2 regions of the Thalassobacillus hwangdonensis genome follow, and region 2 is predicted to be linked to the other one. Evidence: riboswitches for the same ligand, from Rfam matches in the RefSeq annotation. Region 2 holds a riboswitch; the other holds the start of a gene.
The links. A riboswitch is a leader RNA that binds a small molecule or an ion and turns the genes downstream of it on or off. The one in region 2 is predicted to bind FMN.

Region 1 (3,209 bases), 550 kb from region 2:
TGTTGATATCAGCTGACCTTGAATTTTCGAAGATTTTCTTTAAGATTATGAGCCAGGCGATTCAGATTCACAGAAGAAGACGTGACTTCCTCCATTGTCGCGGTCTGTTGTTCAATCGAAGCTGCGACTTCCTGCGTACTGGCCGATGTCTGTTCGGTAATCGCAGCGATTTCATTAATTAATTCGGTCATTTGTTTCGAGTTCGCATTTACACTTTCAGAAGTCTTCGAAACATCGTGAAGCTGCTTTGTGACATTCTGAATATCTTTTACGATAGCGTCGAACGAAGTTCCTGTCTCGTTGACCATGATGATTCCTTTGTTCACGATTTCAGTACCATCGTTCATTGACGCTACTGCTTTTGTCGTATCCGTCTGGATTTCAGCAATCAATTCATGGATGGTACCGGCTGCTTGTGCAGATTTTTCTGCAAGCTTTCTAATTTCATCTGCTACTACTGCGAAGCCTTTCCCGTGTTCACCAGCCCGGGCTGCTTCAATTGCAGCATTCAGACTTAAAAGGTTGGTCTGGTCGGCGATTTGTGTGATCACTTCGATGATATTTCCGATCTCATTCGATTTTTCTCCTAAAGCATTGATATCTTTGGAGGTCTGGCTGACCGAGCGTTGAACGAGGTTCATCTGTTCAATGGTTGCTTCTGCTTTTTGAATGCCTTCGCTTGCATTCTTACTTGAAGTATTAGATAAAGCTGCTACAGCTTGAATCGCCAGGGAGGAGCTCTCCATCTCTTTGGATATGTGAAGTGCGGAATCCCTCAGCTTCAATGCGCTTTGTGCCTGATTATCTGATCCCGCCACAACATCCTGGACAGTAGTGGAAATCTGTTCGATTGCACTGCTGTTCTGTTCTGCTCCCAGTTTAAGTTCTTCAGAGGAGGTTGATACCTGGGAAACTGTCTTATTTGCACTCTCAATCAATCCTCTCAGTTTAACAATCATTGTGTTGAACGCTTCCGATAATTGGCCGATTTCATCTTTCGAGTTCTTTTCGATCATGGTTGTGAGGTCCCCGTCTGCAGCATGGGAAGTGGCTTCCACCACTTTTGAAATTGGACGGATCACAAGTAGATGGATGAACAAGCTGATTATGACTGTCGTAATCAGCAAGGTTACCCCCGTGTTTATGTACACCCCGTAAATGCTGCTGACATTTCCATCCATGAGCGCATTCACATAGGAATTGATGAATGCTGAAATCGGTGAACTGATCAATAAGCTCAAAATTACTGCTGCAACTGTTTTGGTACGTAAGCTTATACCACCTGGTATTTTCATGCGTAGTCGCCTTGCTGGCTGCAGTGGGGCAGGTGCAGGATGAACGTTAACTTTTTCCATTGAATCAACCTCCATATTCATACTTTATTACTGGTTCTTTATACCCTCATTCTAAGATGAATAACCCACATCTTATATATCGACAATATTTTTTCAGAATAGATATAAAATAATGAATATTATAGTGGTAATAGATTCAATCACTTGAGAGTCGAGCGTTTCAAATTGCGAATCTTGAATTTTTCCTTTATATTGAGGGTAGACAATTGAATAATTCCTTCGGGGCAGGGTGGAAATCCCGGCCGGCGGTAATGAGCCATTCGCTCTCAGCCCGCGACGGGGAGGTTCTCAGCATAGATTTGTTGAAAAGGATGCAGCTTGCATCTGGATCTCCCCCTGATTTGGTGCAACTCCAAAGCCGACAGTGAAAGTCTGGATGGGAGAAGGAAACTGCGCATGTTTTTATAACTAAGGTCTGATTTTCTGGAAGTATGACCTTTTTTAAGCTTACGAAAAAACAAGAACATGACGATGCCCTGGAGAAGTATGTCTTCTTCAGGGTTTTTTTATACTTTAATAAAGTTTAACTTGCTAAGGGATAAAGTATAAGAAAATACTAAGGCTTTCGCCATAAGTTCTTGGCGACAAGCCAAGATTTTCTAATATGCTTTTTGTGAGGTGAGGGCATGAATCGTGATGAAAATTATATGCAATTGGCGATTGATATGGCCGAACGGACAATCGGGCAGACCTCGCCAAATCCAGCAGTGGCTGCGATTGTCGTCAACAACCTGCAGGTGGTCGGAGTAGGAGTCCATGTAAAGGCAGGTGAACCGCATGCAGAGGTCCATGCTTTGCGGATGGCAGGTGATAAAGCAAAAGGAGCAACCATTTACGTTACCCTTGAGCCGTGCAGTCACTATGGAAGAACCCCGCCATGTTCGAAGGCAGTCATTGATGCAGGGATTGAACGGGTAGTGATCGCTACTCAGGACCCTAATCCGAAGGTTGCTGGTAAAGGGGTTGAAATGCTGAGAGAAGCAGGGTTGGAAGTGGAAACCGGTATTTTGAAAGAGAAGTCTGACCGTTTGAATGATGCTTTTTTTCACTATATCCAATCTGGTGAGCCGTATGTGTATTTGAAAACGGCGATGAGTCTCGATGGAAAGATCGCTACTTCTACTGGTGAAAGCCAATGGATTACAGGAGAAGAAGCCAGGCAGGATGGACACACCTATCGTCATCGCAGTGATGCGATTCTTGTGGGGATCGGAACTGTTTTAGCCGATGACCCTTCGCTAACGACAAGGCTTGATGGTGAAGGTGCAAATCCTGTCCGAGTAATTATGGATACAAACTTGAAGACGCCTCTTCAATCGAAAGTGTGTAAGGATGATGCCGCCCCGACCATCCTATTTACAGGTAATGAGGTTGATCCGGATAGAGTGGAGAAGTATAACGAAATTCCCCACGTGGAAGTAATTCAGTTGTCTACTCCAACTGTCGAGGTATCTGAGGTGCTTAAGCAGTTAGGGCAAAAGAGGATCACCTCGCTTCTGGTAGAAGGAGGAGGCACCGTCGCTGACGCTTTCGTCCGAGCCGGAAAAGTGAATCAGCTCATTTCCTACATTGCTCCAAAATTAATTGGAGGGAAAGAGGCATTGACGCCACTTGAGGGAACAGGGTTCCAACGATTACAGGATGCAATGAATTTGAAAGTTATTTCTACTGAAATGCTTGGTGAAGATATAAAGATCATAGCAATCCGTAAGGGAGGTTGATTCTATTGTTTACAGGAATCGTAGAGGAGATCGGGAAGATCAAAGAGATCAAGGCAAAGAGTGAAGCGATGGAACTGGCTGTCGAAGCGGACATGATCGTCGAAGATGCCCATCTTGGAGACAGTATCTCCAT
Region 2 (3,209 bases):
AAGGATAAAGTCGTGATGACGATGCCTGTCAATGCTTCGACCCACCAGCCACTTGGCTATCTGCACGGTGGCGCGAATGTAGCATTGGCTGAATCAGCAGCGAGCATCGGTGCTGTAGCGAATATCGACCTCCAGACCCACCGCGCTTTCGGACTTGAAATCAATGCCAACCACATCAAAAGTAAGCGAGACGGTTTGGTGACCGCAACCGCCTTACCTGTACACATAGGCAGGAATACAATGGTGTGGACGATCGAAATCACGGATGAAGAGAACGTATTGCTTTGCACATCGCGTTGTACGATTGGAGTAGTTCCTGTAAATAATTCCTGAAACAGGGAGGAGACTTCACAATGTTATCCGATAAACAATTGCAGCAATTCAAAGAGAAACTTGTAACCATGAAAAAAGAAACAGAGGCCGAACTAGAGGACTATCACAATGATGAAGCCAAAGAAACTTATCAGAACGATGAAACTGGTGAATTATCCAGTGTTCAGGATCACCCCGCTAATTCCGGTACAGATCAATTCGAACGTGCGAAAGAGCAGACCTTTTATGAACAGGCACGTGAACGAATGATGGATATCGAAGATGCATTGAAGAAAATTGAAGAAGGCACCTATGGTAAAAGTGAAAAATCAGGAAAAGAAATTCCACTTGAGCGTTTGGAGGCAATGCCTACAGCCCGCTATACTGTGGAAGAACAAGAAGAAATGGAAAAAGAGTAAGGAATGTGGCTCAGGCCACTTCCTTACTCTTTTTTATTGGCTTTTTATTAGGTTACGTTCAATCGTTTCTGTCTCATCCATGGCTGGAGTTTCGCAAATAATGGTACGAACAATAGCGCAACAATGATCCCTTTCAATGCATTGAAAGGCAGGATTGCAGCAACTACGGTCACCCATTTCACCTGGGCGCTCATCGTCTCCCAGCCCATGAACCAGCTATACGCAGGCAATATGATGAAATAGTTCAACACTGACATTCCCAGTGCCATGACAACCGTTCCAGTAACAAGCCCGGAAACTAATCCTTTCGTGCTCTTCACTTTATGGTAGAGCATAGCTACTGGTACGACGAATAAGACTCCTGCTGCAAAATTCGCAACAACCCCAACTGGGTCACCCGCACCTGTGTAGATGAGATATAACAAATTCTTCAATCCCTCTACGATTACTCCGGCTGCCGGTGTGAACAGGATGGCAGCAATCAATGCCGGCACTTCACTAAAATCCACTTTTAAATACTGCGGCAGAAACGGCAGTGGGAAGTTCAGGAACATCAGTACCATCGACATTGTTCCGAAAATAGCTAAAACGATCAACTTGAATAACTTTGATGATTGGTTCATCATCGATCTCTCCCTTCATCTTCAGCTCCGATTCACATCCCGATGAAGGTGAGCGAAAAGCTTCCGTCTATTCTTTTTCATTAAAAAACCCGATGCGCTTATTACGCTTCGGGGGAGTTTAATAAATGAAGTCATAGGAAACTAGAGGTACGTTAAGGTACCTTCTTTTCACTCGACATCTTCTCCCATCCAGACTGTAACTGTCGGTCCCGGATTTTCACCAGGTCCACCGCTCGGCAAAGCCTCACGGGTCACGGACTAAGGGCATTACACCCATCACCGTCGGTCGGGAATTTCACCCTGCCCCGAAGATGGAATCGATATTATGCTGTACCACTATTTTATACCTAACTCTATGAATCTACAATACTTTTGCTTGAAAAAATGAATGGTTGTTCATTTTATAGGCATTTCAATAGATGTACTTATCATATGGCTCAAGTGAAAATTGGTTACCGATACCAGCTTTCATTGAATTCCAACTGAAGGAGTTTTCCATATGTAATCGCAAAATCAATGAATGCAGCACCTTTGGCAGTGACGATATTACCATCTTGGACAGTTGGTGCATCGATATAGTTATCCTCCTGGAATGTGCCTAGAAACATTCTCTGTTCTTCGGTCAGTCCTGTCGTATAACGATACCCATCCAAAAGTCCACTCATTGCTAAGAAATAAGGGGCGCTTGAAATTGCCCCGATCGGCATGTTTTCTTTTTGGACATGTTTCAAAAAATCGATCAACCCTTGATGACCGACCAGATGCTGGAAATCTTCCACTCCAGGAAGAACGACACTGTCCAGTTCATCAATAGGTAAGTCAGAGACCTTGGATTGTGTCACACACGTCAATCCAGCTTCCCCCTGCACAGTAGTGCTGTCCAAGCCGATGTATCTTACAGGTTTATTACCTTGGCTCAGAACAGAAAGCAATACAGATAGTTCGTATTCGCTGAATCGTTGATAAAGGATGATTCCTGTGTACATAAAACCCCTCCTACCCCAGGCTTCTTTCAAACAGAATCATATCAAGTGCACGAATGCCATTTTCATAAATCGGTTCGGGGTACTGAAGGAAAAAGTCCTTTATCACACCCGTCATCCGGAAACCTGCCCGCTGGTAGAAAGCTAGATTTTCAATACTTGAATTTGCCGTACCTACCCTCAACGTTTCATAACCGGCATTGTTGTAGTACGTACAAGCGTAATCAATGGCCTTTTTCCCGATACCTTTTCCACGAAATGCTTCCTTGATTGCAATATTCTTAAGTTCTATCGTGTGAGAATCAACAGGTATATAGAGCATAACTCCAGCCACTTCTCTTTGAATGCCGAGCGCGAACAAGTCTCCAAGGTCAATATAGGGCTTGATGATTTCAGGAGATTCGTCTGCCATCAGTAAATAAGGCAAATAAGGTAGCCTTTCTCCCTCAGGTATCTCAGTAAAGTTCAGTTCCACTTGTGCTCCAACTTTCTGTTTATTATTCCTCCGTCTGCCATGTATCATCGATCCGGTCAGCATAGAAAAGCAGCGCCTGCTTGTATTTCAGGATCCACGGGTCAGTGTTATCCTGATTTAATATGACAGAGAATAACAACTGCAGAGACGCTTTATTTTTATGTAAGTTGTACTTCGTCATTGCCATAAACGCCTTCATCGCCGCGTTTTCCGGGTGCTTTTTCAATCCTTCTTCCAATAGCTGCTCCGCCTTCTCATACATACCGATACAACGGTAACTGCTTCCTAACTGTATGTATGCCTGCTGTTCCACTTCATTCTCCAATCCGATTTTCAATGCGTCTGAATAATGGCGAATCGCTTCTCTTTCAAACCCACACGCATCATGGGCAGAAGC

Region 1: another riboswitch for FMN. It lies ahead of ribD (bifunctional diaminohydroxyphosphoribosylaminopyrimidine deaminase/5-amino-6-(5-phosphoribosylamino)uracil reductase RibD); the one in region 2 lies ahead of ACFQ2J_RS15220 (ECF transporter S component).

Annotation. Positions count from the first base shown of each region.
Region 1 covers NZ_JBHTKL010000005.1:593,945-597,153, forward strand. Annotated here, with positions in the region: gene ACFQ2J_RS12490 (methyl-accepting chemotaxis protein) at 9-1,355, opposite strand; FMN riboswitch at 1,567-1,747, shown strand; gene ribD (bifunctional diaminohydroxyphosphoribosylaminopyrimidine deaminase/5-amino-6-(5-phosphoribosylamino)uracil reductase RibD) at 1,982-3,076, shown strand; gene ribE (riboflavin synthase) at 3,082-3,209, shown strand, end outside.
Region 2 covers NZ_JBHTKL010000005.1:1,146,402-1,149,610, reverse strand. Annotated here, with positions in the region: gene ACFQ2J_RS15230 (hotdog fold thioesterase) at 1-333, shown strand, start outside; gene ACFQ2J_RS15225 (TraR/DksA C4-type zinc finger protein) at 354-731, shown strand; gene ACFQ2J_RS15220 (ECF transporter S component) at 779-1,357, opposite strand; FMN riboswitch at 1,528-1,671, opposite strand; gene ACFQ2J_RS15215 (DJ-1/PfpI family protein) at 1,807-2,340, opposite strand; gene ACFQ2J_RS15210 (GNAT family N-acetyltransferase) at 2,351-2,875, opposite strand; gene ACFQ2J_RS15205 (tetratricopeptide repeat protein) at 2,835-3,209, opposite strand, start outside.